2 regions of the Pandoraea fibrosis genome follow, and region 1 is predicted to be linked to the other one. Evidence: predicted binding sites of a transcription regulator. Region 1 holds the regulator's gene; the other holds the start of a gene.

The links. Region 1 encodes LexA, which represses DNA repair genes until DNA is damaged. Its sites were predicted from a motif close to ACTGTATNNNNATACAGT; they were not measured.
Region 2: PI93_RS19135 (PA0069 family radical SAM protein) is a predicted target of LexA. The motif match lies at 3,982-3,999, and genes of this name have one in related genera.

The regions. Positions count from the first base shown of each region.
Region 1 is NZ_CP047385.1:3,874,030-3,881,987, forward strand. It holds gene cysW (sulfate ABC transporter permease subunit CysW) at 1-509, opposite strand, end outside; gene cysT (sulfate ABC transporter permease subunit CysT) at 540-1,403, opposite strand; gene PI93_RS16990 (sulfate ABC transporter substrate-binding protein) at 1,428-2,459, opposite strand; gene lexA (transcriptional repressor LexA) at 2,861-3,514, shown strand; gene PI93_RS17000 (hypothetical protein) at 3,683-4,111, shown strand; gene PI93_RS17005 (enoyl-CoA hydratase/isomerase family protein) at 4,150-5,262, opposite strand; gene typA (translational GTPase TypA) at 5,479-7,302, opposite strand; gene PI93_RS17015 (hypothetical protein) at 7,301-7,510, shown strand; gene PI93_RS17020 (MarR family winged helix-turn-helix transcriptional regulator) at 7,679-7,958, shown strand, end outside.
Region 2 is NZ_CP047385.1:4,328,179-4,336,136, reverse strand. It holds gene ald (alanine dehydrogenase) at 1-787, opposite strand, end outside; gene PI93_RS19145 (D-amino acid dehydrogenase) at 892-2,178, opposite strand; gene PI93_RS19140 (Lrp/AsnC ligand binding domain-containing protein) at 2,283-2,771, shown strand; gene PI93_RS19135 (PA0069 family radical SAM protein) at 2,781-3,914, opposite strand; gene PI93_RS19130 (Rossmann-like and DUF2520 domain-containing protein) at 4,106-5,038, opposite strand; gene PI93_RS19125 (TM2 domain-containing protein) at 5,048-5,497, opposite strand; gene PI93_RS19120 (META and DUF4377 domain-containing protein) at 5,507-6,319, opposite strand; gene PI93_RS19115 (PQQ-dependent sugar dehydrogenase) at 6,508-7,713, opposite strand; gene rpsP (30S ribosomal protein S16) at 7,924-7,958, shown strand, end outside.

The DNA.
Region 1 (7,958 bases):
GGGAACGTGACGAACACCGTCGCGAGCACCAGCCCCGGCAGCGCGAACACGACCTTCAGGTTGTGCGCGTCGAGAAAGTCCCAGATCGGTCCCTGACGGCCGAAGATCAGCAGGAACGTCATCCCCGCGATCACCGGCGAGACCGAGAACGGCAAATCGATGAGCGTGGTCAACACGCTCTTGCCCTTGAAATCAAAGCGCGCGATCGCCCACGACGCCGCCACACCGAACACCAGATTCAGCGGCACGGCAATGAGCGCGATCAGCAGCGTGAGGCGAACGGCGGAGAGGGCGTCGTCGTTCGTCAGGCCATCCCAGTAAGCGGCGAAGCCCTTGCCCAACGCGGTGACGAAGACCGACGCGAGCGGCAACACCAGAAACAATGCGAAGAACAGCAGCGCCACGCCAATGAGCACGGCCTTGACGAGCGCGGGCTCGTCGGTCGGATCGGCGTTACGAGCCTTGGTGGCTTGCGGCAGGTTGCGCGACAGTGCGAGTGAATCTGACATGATCGAAACGTTCTCTTTCGTTTTCCGACATCACACGCCACTGGCGCGCCGGCCCGAATGACGGCGTTGCAGCCACCATTGCAGGGTATTGATCAACAGCAGCAACACGAACGAGATCACCAGCATCACCACGGCCAGTGCCGCCGCGCCTGCGTAGTCGAACTGTTCGAGCTTGGTCACGATCAGCAACGAGGTGATCTCCGAGACCATCGGAATGTTGCCGGCGATGAAGATGACCGAACCGTATTCGCCCACGGCACGCGCAAAGGCCAGCGCGAAACCGGTCAGCAGCGCAGGCAGCACGGCCGGAAGAATCACGTGACGCAGCGTCTGCCAGCGTGTCGCACCCAGGCACGCGGCGGCCTCTTCCTGCTCGCGCTCGAACTCTTCGAGTACCGGCTGAAGCGTGCGCACCACGAACGGCAATCCGATGAACGTGAGCGCCACGAAAATGCCCAGCGGCGTGAAGGCGATCTTGATGCCGAGCGGCTCGAACCAGCGACCGATCCAGCCGTTCGGCGCATAGATCGCCGCGAGCACGATGCCGGCCACCGACGTGGGCAACGCGAACGGCAGGTCGATCAGCGCGTCGACGAAACGCTTGCCCGGGAACGTGTAGCGCACCAGCACCCACGCCAGAATGAAACCGAAGATGGCGTTGAGGATGGCGGCCGCCAGCGAGATGCCGAACGTGAGGCGATACGACGCCAACACGCGCGGCGAACCCACTGCGGCGACGAAGCTCGCCCAGTCGAGCGAGCTTGCCTTGATGAAGACCATCAGCAACGGCACCAGCACCACGAGACTCAGGTAGGCGACGGTGTAGCCCATCGTCAGGCCAAAGCCCGGCAAGGCACTCGGCTTGCGCCAGAGGGGAAACAGTGCGGTACTCATGCGGAGGTCCCTGTCGTCTTGACGTTATTTCTTGGTGTAGATCTGGTCGAAGATGCCGCCGTCGGCAAAGTGCTTGGCCTGCGTCTTCGTCCAGCCGCCAAGATCGGCGTCGACGGTGTAGAGCTTGAGCTTCGGATATTGCGACTCATACTTCTTCGCGATTTCCGGCGAGCGCGGACGATAGAAGTGCTTCGCAGCGATTTCCTGACCTTGCGGCGAATACAGCCATTGCAGGTAGGCCTCGGCAGCCTTGCGGGTTCCGTGCTTGTCGACGTTCTTGTCGACCACGGCCACCGGCGGCTCCGTCAGAATCGACGACGACGGCACCACAATGTCGAACTTGTCCGGACCGAGATCCTTGACCGACAACAGCGCTTCGTTTTCCCAGGCGATCAGCACGTCGCCGATGCCGCGTTCCACGAAGGTCGTGGTCGCGCCGCGGGCGCCCGAGTCGAGCACGCCGACATTCTTGTAGAGCGCCTTGACGAAGTCCTGCGCCTTTTGCTCGTTGCCGCCCGGTTGCTTGAGCGCGTAGAGCCATGCGGCGAGATAGTTCCAGCGGGCACCGGCCGACGTCTTCGGGTTCGGCGTCACCACACTGATGCCGGGCTTGACGAGGTCGCCCCAGTCCTTGATGCCCTTCGGGTTGCCCTTGCGCACCAGCAGCACGATCGTGGAGGTGTACGGCGTGGCGTTGTCCGGCAGACGCTTCTGCCAGTCCTTGTTCACGAGACCGGCCTGTGCCAGTTCGTCGATATCGGCTGAGATACCGAGCGTGACAACGTCGGCGGGCGCGCCATCGAGCACGGTACGGGCTTGCTTGCCCGAGCCGCCGTGCGAGGCCTTCACCGTCACCGTGTCGCCGCTGGTCTGCTTGTAATGGGCTTCGAAAGCCTTGTTGTAGTCCGCGTACAGCTCACGCGTCGGGTCATACGACACGTTGAGCAACGACAGGCTTGCCGCCTGCGCCTGAATCGTCATGCCGGCGGCCAGTGCCAGGCCGCCCAGAGCGACCACCAGCTTTTTAGCTTTCCATCCCCGTGCTGCTTTGCTCATGACTTGCACTCCTTGTTTGCTTCTCGTGTGTAGGAGGCCAGTCTATGAGGGCGGCTAAATAATTAAAAATAATATTTTTTCTTTTGTTTATGCCGGAATAAGGATTAGAGAAATCGTGCTGAGCCGTCGATTTTGGCGGCTCAAATGGGCTCGGCGCCCTCTCCGACGGCCGTCAGCGCCCTCGTCCCCTTGTCAATTAATGCGAGAAAGACCGTCCGCGCGCTTGCCGTGTCCTGCGTTTGACGGCAGGTCCGGTGCGCCAGAAGCCTTCATGGCTGGACATTGCAGCATCAGACTGATGCCGAACGGCAAGAACTTCACGCACTACTTGAAGTTTTCCCTTGCCTTTTTGCAAACACTGTACAAAAATACAGCCACCTGTGCTTCCATACAGTGATGCCATGATCAAACTTACCGCACGTCAACAGCAGGTCTACGAACTGGTCCGACAAGCGATTGAGCGCACCGGCTTTCCGCCAACGCGCGCTGAAATCGCAGCCGAACTCGGCTTCTCTTCCGCCAATGCCGCGGAGGAGCACCTGCGGGCGCTGGCGCGCAAAGGGGTGATCGAACTGGCAGCGGGTCAGTCGCGTGGCATTCGCCTCAAGCGTCTGGATGAAGCCGGCGGTGTGCACCAGTACACCTTGCCGCACATGGGCCTGATGCAGTTGTCGCTGCCGCTCGTCGGGCGCGTGGCTGCCGGCAGCCCGATCCTCGCGCAGGAACACATTGAGCGCAACTTCCAGTGCGACCCGAACATGTTCGCGCGTCAGCCCGACTACCTGTTGAAGGTGCGCGGGATGTCGATGCGCGACGCAGGCATTCTCGATGGCGATCTGCTGGCCGTGCAAAAGGCCGCCGACGCTCGCGAAGGTCAGATCGTCGTGGCACGTCTTGGCGACGATGTCACCGTCAAACGTTTTCATCGCGTGCCGGGTGGCGTCGAATTGATCGCCGAGAATCCCGACTTCGAGAACATCAACGTCGACGAAGGTAGCGGCGACTTCGCGCTGGAAGGGATTGCGGTCGGCCTGATCCGCAACAACGACCTCTAAGCGCGAATCCGGGGACTGCGCGCCATCGCGCAGCGCCTCACTCCCTGAAGATTTGTATTTCCGACTGCGCCGGGCTGGGTCCGGCGCCCGTGCCCTGCTGCGCCCGCGATTCGCGAAATACGCGGCAGGACGCGCCCCTCAGACCCACATTGGAACAAGGATCGCATCATGGCTCGACTCTTTGGTTTGCTGCGTACGTCTTTTAGTCAACCGCATGTGCGCGTGTCGTCACAGGCCCGGATGTCGGCCGTATATGGACTCTCGGCGCTGTCTGGCCCGTTCGCTTCAGCACCCGTTGTCGCTCGCTCCTATACGGTGCCGGCACGCTCGCGTACCACCGCGCTGCCCCGCGCGCTCACGGCTGCCGTGGCGTCGGCAACGCGTCGCGTATGCCCCTCGGGGAAAGCGATCAAGGCATCGCGCAACGTGCGCGAACTTCAGCGTCGCGATGCACACGAGACGGATACGGCTCACGAGCGTCATGACGTGCGCGTGTATCGCGACGTGTCGCATATCGTGATGGTCGGCAGCATTGCCGACATCTGCCGCAAGCTCGATCAGGCCGTCGGCGAGCAATTCTGCCTGGCAGCGGTATAGGCTTCGGATAGACCCGCCGCCACACGCCGCAGCAGGACTTACTGACCGAGTTGACGCAGCGGGTTGTCCGCGCCCGAGCGATCGCCCTCGAAGAATCGCGTGACGTCGGCGGGTTTCACCGACTCGATATCGGCATGCTGCCAACGCGGCGCATGGTCTTTGTCGACAACCAACGCACGAATGCCCTCGACGCTCTCCGCGCCGGTACGGCCATCGAGGTTGAAGACGCTGCGCATCATCAGCCACTCTTCACGCAGATCATCGGCCAACGAGAGTTTGCGTGCACGACGCACCTGCTCCAGCGTGACACACACCATCAACGGCGAGCGTTTGCTGCGCAGCAAGTGTTCCGTCTCCTGTGCCCATCCTGAGTATTCGCAACGCGCTTCGTGCTTGAGCGACTTCAGGATGGCCGGCATGTCCGACAGGCCGAAGTGACTGTCGATCACATCGCGCAACGGTGCGAGCTTGCCTGGCGCCAGACCGGCGGGAGCAAGACAGTCTCGGGCGAACGTGCGCGCAGCGTTGAGCACCGCCTCGCTGTCCTGCCATTCGCCATTTGCCAGCAACTCGCACAGCGCGGGCAGTGAGGCACGCGGCACGACAACGTCGGCGAGGCCGATCTCGCATGCATCGATCGCGCCGAACACAATGCCGGTCGTGCCGAGATACTCGCCGAGATGTCCCGCGAGATTCGCGAGGAAGAACCCACCGCCAACGTCGGGGAACAAGCCGATCGCCGTCTCCGGCATTGCCATTCGCGTCGCTTCGGTGACGATACGCAATGCGGCGCCTTGCGAGATACCCATGCCGCCGCCCATGACCACGCCATCCATCAGCGCGATATAGGGCTTCGGATACGTGGCAATCGTGTAATTCAGTGTGTATTCGTCAGTGAAGAAATCCATGATGTCGGTGCGCCCCGCGCTCACGGCCTCATGGAAATAACGAATGTCGCCACCCGCACACAACCCCTTCTCGCCTTCGCCTTGCAACACAACGCCCAGCACCTTGGGATCGTCACGCCAATCGCCCAGTGCTGATGCCATCGCACGAATCATGTCATGCGAGAGCGCATTGAGCGCCTTCGGGCGAGTCAGGGTGATAAAGCCGATACGGCCGCGGATTTCGGTTCGAACAAATTCGGTCATGTCTGGCGAGTGCTTCAGAAATGTCAACGGAACGGACGCGCGTGCGACGTCGTCCTCTCGGGGGCTATCGACAGCATGCGGGCACGCATGCACCGCATCTCAGAAACCACAACGGAAACAAAAAAAGCCGGTGCGAGAGGCACCGGCTTTCTTTCCAACAGATTAGCGTCGACGCAGCGGATCGTTATCCGCTACGCCGCGACACCATCGCCGGTTTTACTTCTGCTCACGCGATGCGCGCTTGCGCTCGTGTTCCACGAGGTAGCGCTTGCGCAGGCGAATCGTCTGCGGCGTGACTTCGACGAGTTCGTCGTCGTCGATGAATTCGACGGCGTATTCGAGGCTCATCGCGATCGGCGGCACCAGACGCACGGCTTCGTCGGTACCCGACGCACGCACGTTCGTCAGCTGCTTGCCCTTGATCGGGTTGACCACGAGGTCGTTGTCACGGCTGTGGATACCGATGATCATGCCTTCGTACAGCGCGTCGCCCGGCGACACGAACATGCGGCCGCGATCTTGCAGCTTCCACAGTGCGTAGGCCACGGCAGCGCCGTCGTCCTGCGAGATCAACACGCCGTTGCGGCGCTCACCCAACGTACCATCCTTGAGCGGGGCGTAGGCGTCGAAAATGTGGCTCATCAAGCCCGTGCCACGGGTCATCGACAGAAACTCGCCCTGGAAGCCGATCAGGCCGCGAGCCGGAATGCGGTACTCGAGGCGGGTACGGCCACGGCCGTCCGACACCATGTCCAGCATTTCGCCCTTGCGGCGGCCAATTTCTTCCATGACCGCGCCCTGGTGTTCGTCTTCCAGGTCGATGGTCAGCATTTCATACGGCTCGTGCTTCACACCGTCGATTTCCTTGAGCACCACGCGCGGACGCGACACGGCCAGTTCATAGCCTTCGCGACGCATGTTCTCGATGAGAATCGTCAGGTGCAGTTCGCCACGGCCAGACACTTCGAAGACGGAGTCTTCAGCCGTATCTTTCACACGCAGCGCCACGTTGTGATTCAGTTCCTTGTGCAGACGATCGCGGATCTGACGGCTCGTCACGAACTTGCCTTCACGGCCCGCCAGCGGCGACGTGTTCACGCAGAAGTTCATGGTCAGCGTCGGCTCATCCACCGTCAGCAGCGGCAGGGCTTCCGGCGTGTCGACGTCGCAAATCGTTGCGCCGATACCCACGTCTTCAATCCCGTTGATCAGCACGATGTCGCCCGCTTCCGCGCCTTCCGGCGACATCACGCGCTCGAGGCCACGGAACGTCAGCACCTGATTGATCTTGCGCTTGAGCACTTCGCCGTCCGGGCCGAAGCGCATCACGACTTGCTGACCCGGCTTGATACGGCCACGCGTGATACGGCCCACACCGATACGACCAACGAACGTCGAATAGTCGAGCGAGCTGATCTGCAATTGCAGCGGCGCTTCCGGGTCGGCTTCGCGAACCGGCACGTGTTCGAGAATCGCGTCGAACAACGGCTTCATCGTGCCTCCGCGCACTTCCGAGTCGAGGCTCGCGAACCCGTTCAGGGCCGACGCGTAGACGATCGGGAAGTCGAGCTGCTCGTCGGTTGCGCCGAGCTTGTCCATCAGATCGAACGTCTGGTTGATCACCCAATCCGGACGTGCACCCGGACGGTCGATCTTGTTGACCACGACGATCGGCTTCAGACCGAGGCCCAGGGCCTTGCGGGTCACGAAGCGCGTTTGCGGCATCGGGCCTTCGACGGCGTCGACGAGCAACAACACGCTATCGACCATCGAAAGCACACGTTCCACTTCACCGCCGAAGTCCGCGTGTCCCGGGGTATCGACGATGTTGATGTGCGTGCCTTCGTACTCGACGGCGCAGTTTTTGGCGAGGATCGTGATGCCGCGCTCTTTTTCAATGTCGTTCGAGTCCATCACGCGTTCAGCAACTTGCTGGTTTTCGCGGAAAGTGCCCGATTGGCGCAGCAACTGGTCGACGAGCGTGGTTTTGCCGTGGTCGACGTGCGCGATGATGGCGATATTACGGAGAGCGCGGGTCATGAAAGAGGTGCTCGAAAAAGCCTTTGGAGAATCAGCGATTCTACCACTTGCGCATGTCTCACGTCATGGCATTTCTGCAATGCAACAACGGTGTGCCGCTTTGACTCACCTTCGTCACGAATTCCTCGTCACCCTTCCCCGTCCATTTCCTACCGTCGCGCACCAAGATAGAGCAAACAATCTAATTTTTGACGAAATATTTGCCTAGTCAACTATTGCATGGCCTTGAAATTTATTAAGTGGACGCTATAATCGTGACTAGTCAACCATTGCAGCAGCACGAAAATGAGCGAACCGCCCGTCACCCTCTCCGCTACGACGCCCACGTCGCAGCCGGACGCCCCCCCAGAGCGACCCTCCCCGCAACGCATACGACATTGACGATTCCCTCGGGTATCTCGTTGCCCGGGTGCGTCAGCTGATCATGGCCGAGTTGACGAAGGAAACCTCGCAGTACGGCCTGACGAGCACGCAGGCGACCATGCTCTATAAGGTGGCGACGGGCAAGAGCAAGACGGCAGCCGATCTGGCCCGTGATTACTGCATCGACGCGAGCGCGGTCACGCGCTTGCTCGACCGGTTGGAAGCCCACGGTTTGCTGGTCCGCGAGCGCAGCAAGATGGACCGCCGCACGGTGAATCTGAGTGCGACCGAAG
Region 2 (7,958 bases), 450 kb from region 1:
CCGCCCCCCTGCGCATCAGACCGAGCATCTCGCGGGTGACGAGCTTCGGTGCCGCTGCGCCCGGAATGAGTACGCCACCGATGACGAGATCGGCTTCGCGCAGATGCGTTTCGATGGCGTGCTGCGTGGAGTAGACCGTCTGCACGCGGCCACCGAACTGCGCACTGATGCGCCGGAGCGCGTCGACCGATTTGTCGATGACGGTGACCTGCGCACCGATGCCGACGGCCACCGTTGCGGCGTTGGTGCCGACGACGCCACCCCCCAGGATCACCACCTTGCCAGCTTCCACGCCGGGCACGCCGGAAAGCAGCAGCCCCAGTCCACCGTGCGTTTTTTCAAGCGCCGTTGCCCCGGCCTGAATCGACATGCGACCGGCGACCTCGGACATTGGTGCAAGTAGCGGCAGGCCGCCATTCGCTGACGTCACTGTTTCATACGCAATGCACGTTGCACCACTCTTGATCAGGTCGCGGGTCTGGTCGGGGTCGGGGGCGAGATGGAGGTAGGTGAAGAGCGTGTGATGGGGGCGTAGCCGGGCGCGCTCTACCGCCTGCGGCTCCTTGACCTTGACGATCAACTCGGCGCGGTCGAACACGTCGACGGCATTGGCGGCAATGCGTGCACCGGCGGCAGCGTAGACCGTGTCGTCCATGCCGATGCCTTCGCCGGCCTGTGTCTCGATCCACACCTCGTGCCCGCGTGCCACCACTTCGCGTACGGCTGCGGGCGTCATGCCTACGCGATATTCGTGGTTCTTGATCTCCTTCGGTACACCGATTTTCATGATGCGTCTCCTTTGTTGTGATGTGACAGCAAGAAACGGGTACGACTCATGCAAACGTTGCGTGCGCGCCAAACAAAAACGGCACCCGAAGGTGCCGTTTGGGGTCAGGCAAAGGCCGGTTGGGCCTGAGCCTCGGACGCGCCGCTGTAGCGCGCGACCGACAGATCGTCGGCCAGAATCGCCGGCCGGCGCCCTGACATCAGATCGGCCAGCAATTGACCGGAACCGCAGGACATCGTCCAGCCCAGCGTGCCGTGCCCCGTGTTCAGAAACAGATTGCGCAGGGCGGTAGCGCCGACGATCGGCGTGCCGTCCGGCGTCATCGGGCGCAAGCCGGTCCAGAACGAGGCTTCGGCCGTGTTGCCCGCACCCGGGTACAGGTCGTTCACCACCATTTCCAGCGTGGCGCGACGTGCCGGATTGAGCGTCTTGTTGTAACCGACTACTTCGGCCATGCCGCCAACGCGGATGCGGTCATCGAAGCGGGTGACGGCAATCTTGTAGGTCTCGTCGAGGATGGTCGACACGGGGGCGCGCGAGGCGTCCACGATCGGCACGGTGATGGAGTAGCCCTTGAGCGGGTAGACGGGGATGTCGACGATGCCGCGCAGGAATGGCGTGGAATACGAGCCGAGCGCCACAACGTAGGCGTCGGCGCGCTGCATCATGCCCGCGCAGACCACGCCCTCGATCTTGTCGCCGACGACTTGCAGGCCGTCGATCGGCATGTCGTAACGGAATTTCACCCCGAGGGCTTCGGCCATGGCCGCGAGACGCGTGGTGAACAACTGGCAGTCGCCCGTCTCGTCGTTCGGCAACCGCAGGCCACCGGTGAGTTTGTGCGATACCGCCGCCAATGCCGGTTCCGCTGTGGCAAGGGCCGAGCTGTCGAGCAGTTCGAACGGTACCCCGGCCTCTTCGAGCACCGCGATATCGCGCGCAGCGTTGGCCAGTTGCTCCTCGGTTCGGAACAGTTGCAGCGTGCCGGCCTGGCGGCCTTCGTAGGGAATGCCGGTCTCGGCGCGCAAAGTGCGGAAGCAATCGCGGCTGTATTCGGCGATTCGCACCATGCGTTCCTTGTTGACGGCGTAACGCTCAGGCGTGCAGTTGCGCAGCATCTGATAGAGCCACTTGAGCTGCGTGAGCGTGCCGTCCGGACGGATGGCAAGCGGGGCGTGCTTCTGGAACAACCACTTGATGGCCTTCGTCGGAATGCCCGGTGCCGCCCACGGCGAGGCGTAGCCCGGTGAAATCTGGCCAGCGTTACCGAAGCTGGTCTCGAGTGCCGGACCGGCCTGGCGGTCGAGCACCGTGACGTCGTGCCCGGCCTTGGCCAGGTAGTAGGCGCTGGTGACGCCAATGACGCCGCTGCCGAGAACGATGACCTTCATTGCGTTGACTCCTGTAAAACCATAGTTATCCAGTAATAATTGGCATGCTATTCTCGGATTGCTAGGTTTAGTTAATGTATATCGCCGTAATTCAGGAATAAATCATGAGAGTTCAGCAGCAATCGGTCCGCACGCTGGATCGGCTGGATCGGCGCATCCTCACGTTGCTTCAGCAGGACGGCCGAATGTCGATGAAAGACCTCTCGGAACAGGTCGGTCTGTCGATCACGCCCTGTATCGAGCGCGTGAAGCGCATGGAGCGCGACGGCGTGATCGTGGGCTACTTCGCACGGGTGAATCCGGCGGCGCTTGGGGCGTCGTTGCTCGTGTTCGTCGAGATCACGCTCGATCACAAGTCGGGCAACATGTTCGATCAGTTCCGCCGGGAAGTCCTGCGAATTCCCGAGGTGATGGAGTGCCACCTGATCTCCGGCGATTTCGACTATCTGATCAAGGCGCGTATCCGGGAGATGTCCGAGTACCGGAAGCTGCTCGGCGACATTCTTCTGCAACTGCCCGGTGCCGTGCAGTCGAAGAGCTACGTGGTGATGGAGGAGATCAAGGAGACGCTGACCATTCACGTCGAGGAGTGACGGGCGGGCTCAAAAGAGCGGCATTTGCGGGTCGACGTTGCCGGAGGTGCCGAGTCGCCCGTCTTCCGAGGTCGCGGCCGTCGGCGCAGGAACGCTGAACTGGTCGTTGCGCAGAGGAGGTCTGGCCTGATTGAGCCCCAACCTGCGGGCTGCCAGATGAAAGCGCTGGCGAATCAACTCGGCGTGCAGGCCGGTGCCCCGCATGCGTGTGCCGAATTCGGAACTGTTGTGCTTGCCGTCGCGCACCTGCTCGATCAGGCTCATGACATGGCGTGCGCGCATCGGGTAATGGGCCTCCAACCACTCGACGAACACGTCGTGGACCTCGCGGGGCAGTCGCAGCATCACGTAAGCCGCGTATGTTGCACCGGCTTCTGCCGCCGTCGTTAATACCCGTTCAATGTCGAAGTCGGTCAGCGCCGGAACGATCGGCGCCACGATCACTCCCGTCGGAATCCCTGCTTCAGTCAGTTTGCGTATCGCATCAATCCGTCGCGACGGCGTATTGGCGCGCGGCTCCATCTTGCGGGCGATGTCGGCATCGAGCGTTCCCACGGAAATGAAAACACGCGCCAGACCACGCGCTGCCATGCGTGACAGGATGTCGATATCTCGCGTGACCAATGCAGATTTCGTTGTGATGCCAACGGGGTGGCCGAAGCGTTCAAGCACTTCGAGCACGCTTCGCGTGATGCGGTATTCGCGCTCGATGGGCTGATAGGGGTCGGTATTTGCGCCTAGCGCGAGCAGGGCGGGCTGATAGCCGCGCTTGCGCAGTTCGGCGTCGAGTCGTTCGGCTGCGTTGTGCTTTGCATACAGGCGCGTTTCGAAGTCGAGCCCCGGCGAGAGCCCCAGATAGGCATGCGTCGGGCGCGCAAAACAATAGGTGCAACCGTGTTCGCACCCCCGATACGGGTTGATCGAACGATCGAACGGGATATCGGCCGATTGGTTGCGCGAGATGATCGTCCGTGCTGTCTCCAGTGCGACTTGCGTCACGAATTTGACTTCGCATTCTTGGGCGGCGTCCGATTCATGACGCGTCTCGTCGCTTTCGCGACGGAACTCGGAATAGCGTGATTCGAGATTGGCGGTAGCGCCCCGGCCCTTGCGCGACGGGGGCGGCGCGAATGACGAAGCCATGGCTCGTCTCCTTGATGGCAGTCCGGGGCACGAATGCGGGGCATCCGTGAGGAATGCTTGTCATTATACTGTGTTTTTATACAGTATTCGGGGCGGGGAGAAGAATGATGGCGATGGGACGAGCGGGCGGGGCAGGCGGGTCTTGGCGGCTGATATCGGCCGGATGGACTTGTTGGGGGCGTTGGGTATCGTTATGCGTCGCCTTCGGGGGCGAATGGGGGCAAATAGGGCGCGATAGTGTGCGCGATCGCGTCGAGTGCGGCGGCGTCCGCGTTCGGCCGCTGACGAGCAAGGTGAATGGCGCGCAGCGTCAGGAGCGAGTAGAGCGTGGCGTGATTGCCGCCCATGGCGGCGAGGGCGTCCGTGTGCCGCGCCACGATGCCGGCGTCGCCGCGCGACACCGGGCCGGCCAGAGCGCCGGCGAGTCCGCGATCGCGAGCGGCGCTGAGGGTGCCCATGACAAGCGGCCACATGGCTTCGCGGGCGTCGTCTTCCGGCATCCCGATCGCTTTCCACAGCAAGGTGGCTTCGTCGAGCAGACACAGCAGAAAACTGGCGGCGTAGTTGGCGCCGGCGTGATATCGCATTCGTTCGCCGGCGGGTATCGACAGCGGGCGGCAGCCGATGGCGTTGGCGAGGTCGTGCAACGTCTCGTTCAGTGGCGCGTCGGCCTCGATCGTGATGGCACTGCCCGACATTCGCGACGCGTCGTCGTCAAGCCCGGCAAAAAGAAACAGCGGGTGGAAGCCACCGATCTGCGCGCCTTGCTGCATTGCCGGCGCAAGCAGTGCGACTTCAGATGCCCCGCTGCAATGCACCAGCGCCTGACCCGCATGCGGGACGAGATGGGCGGCGCACGTGGCGATGGCGTCGTCGGGGACTGTCAGGAAAACCAGATCGGCATGCGAGAAGATGCGATTCATGCCTTCCGGACGTCCGATCGACAGGGCCTCGCATCCGGGCAGCTCGGACGCGATGCGCTGCGCGGCGTCGATCCGCCGGCTTGCGACGGCTGTCACGTCATAACCGGCGTGGCGGGTAGCTGTGGCCAGAGCACGGGCGACACGCCCGGCACCGATAAAACCCAGCGTCGGTCGTTGGCGGGGGGCGAGGGGCGTTGTCACGGGAATGGCTTATTGCGACAGCCGATTCGGCGTGTCGTGCGTTTCGAAATAGGTCTGAAACGCGACGGCGAAGCCGACCATCATCAACATCGCGCCGATGAACAGCGACACGCTGACGATGATGACGGCGATCCAGCCCGAGCTCGACTTCTGCCCGGCACGGCTGTTGAACTGGGCATCCCAGCGCTCGTCCGGGCGAAGTCCGTAGACGATGGCCGCGAGGAACGCCGAAAACAGCGAAATGGCACCGAGAATCGTAAGCCCCCATCCCGCAGGCGAACGCAGTTCGCTCGTGACCAGAAGCCCCCAGCCCGCCACGCCGCATGCCGATCCGATGATGTGAGCCCAGCCGAAGCGGTCGCGCAAACCATACAGATAGAAGCGATGCAGACCGAGCGTGCCGAACAGCATCGCCAGGCCGGCGGTCAGGGTTTTGGATTTATAAGCGACTGCGTTCATTGGGAATGGTTATCGGGCAGGCGTTTCGCGAATGACTTCAACGAGCGTCCAGCGCATGCTCGAAGCGTCGGCGGGCGGATTGGCGACGGGTTCGCCGTGAATTTTCACGCGGTATTCTACGCCGGGCTTCCACTCGAATCCATCGATGTGGGCATACCAGAGTTCCCACTGGTTTTTGCCGGAATCATCGGCATTGCGCACACGCAGACACTTGCGTGGCGCGACTCCTACACAATCCGCCATTTGCGAATCGACGTCGAGAATACGGTCTTCCGTCTTGTTGGCCGCGCCGGTGCCTGCGACCGGGCGATTGAGCAGCGTTTGCGAGGCGTAGGTCAGCGTTTCACCGTTCGAGGCGCTCAGGGTCAATTGCGTGTCGCGGCGCTCGAAGCGGGTGACAAGAGGCAGTGTCTTCAGATAGCGATCTTCGAACGCCATGGAGTCGGGGCACGCCATTCGCGTGGCGGCCGGTGCCTTCAGGCTAACCTGTCCGTTGCCCGGGCCGATCGTGTACTGACCGAAGATGCGATTGCAGCCGCCTGTGCCCGAGAATGCGCCCTTGTCGTTGAAGGTCAGGTTGATCACCCGGCCTTCCGGCAAATTCGGAACCTCGCTCGTGCCCTCCCATTTCACGAGTTGCCAAGTCCCGAGAATATCGGCCGGGGTCGTGGCGGCGGCACTCGCTCCGGACGTATCCGATGGCGGCGTGGCGCCACCGCCTGATGGCGCTGCGCAGCCGGCGAGCATGGCAGCCGGTACCAGCAGGATGGCGATGTAAGACGCAAAGGAGGACGGCAGGAACGAGAGTGGGCGTTGGGTCATGATCTTGTGTCGACGTAGTGGCGAAGAGGGCAGGGACGGCGGATAGGTCGCGACAGACAGAGGAGGGGATGTCCGTGGCGCGCCGTGAGTACCGTGGAAGATTGACCGGGCAAGGCGTGGGACAGTTCCTTGCGTGGTCTTACGGGACGGATTTCCGAATCGGTGTCGAGGTAGGTCATCGGGGCACCTCACGGTTTCCGGTAAGTGATGCGATAAATGGCACCCGCGTGATCGTCACTGATCAATAGTGAGCCGTCGGGCAAGGTCAGGAGGTCGACGGGCCGGCCCCAGACAGATTCGTCGTCCCCCAGCCAGCCTTGAGCGAATACCTCTTGCTTCGCGACGTTGCCTTTCGTATCGAGCACGACGCGGACAACCCGGTAGCCCACCTTGCGGCTTCGGTTCCAGGAGCCATGTTCTGCGATAAAGATGCTGCCGCGATAGTCCTCGGGGAATTGCTTGCCGGTATAGAACTTCATGCCGAGGGCGGCAACGTGGGCACCGAGCTTCGCCATCGGAGGCGTGAAGGCGGAACAGCGCTTCTCGCGGCCGAACTCCGGGTCGGCGACGTTGCCCGCATGGCAATAGGGAAATCCAAAGTGCTCCCCGGTGCGAGTGAGTCGGTTGAGCTCATCGTCGGGGACATCGTCACCGAGCAAGTCTCGGCCATTGTCGGTGAACCACAGGGTATTGGTGCCGGGTTGCCAGTCAAACCCTACGGTATTGCGCACACCGCGCGCGACGACGCGCCAGTCGGTGCCGTCTGGTTTCATGCTGCCGATCATCGCGTAGCGGTTCTCGTCGCGCTTGCAGACATTGCAGGGGGCGCCGACCCCTATATATAGACGTTGATCGGGGCCGAACGCGATATACCGCCAGCCGTGATGGCTCTCGCCTGGCAGCTTGTCGTAGACGACGGAAGGTTGGCCTGGGTTGTCGAGGCGGTTCTCGATGTCGTCGAGCTTGACGATGCGTGAAACTGCGGAGATATAGAGGGCGCCGCTGCGCATGGCCACGCCGACGGGCATGTTCAGCCCTGACGCTACGGTCCGGACTTTCGCGGCATAGGCGCGGGATGGGTCTAGCGTGATGGCATAGACAGCCCCCTGTGCCCGGCTGCCCACGAACAACGTGCCCTTGGGGCCAAGCACCATGCCCCGGGCTCCGGGAACCTGATCCGAGAGGACTTCGACGTAAAAGCCGGGAGGCAGGGAGAGACGTTCAATGGGAAGGGCGTCGCGTGCGGCAGCCAACTGTGGTGCGAGCGCGCCCCCTGTGGCGATAAACAGACTGGCCCAACGTACAAATTGCGTGAATCGGCCAAGGCTTACGCTGAACCATGTGGGCCATTGCGGCCGAAAGGGCTGTTGCCATCCATCGAGAAATCGTCGCATGCCGGACTCGCTCCGCTCACAGGATGGGTGCATTGTAGACCAGCGCTCGCAGGCGGCGATGCCCTCGGACGCCCCGGCATCGCGCGTCCAATCCGGGTGTGCCAGAGCGGGGCAAGGTTGAGGTCGGGGGAAGTGTTTGTTTTGACGAGGGTTTTGCGCTATAATCACGCGTTTTCTGTCCGAACACTTCTGGATTCACAAGGATTTATTATGGTCGTTATCCGCCTGGCTCGCGGCGGCGCGAA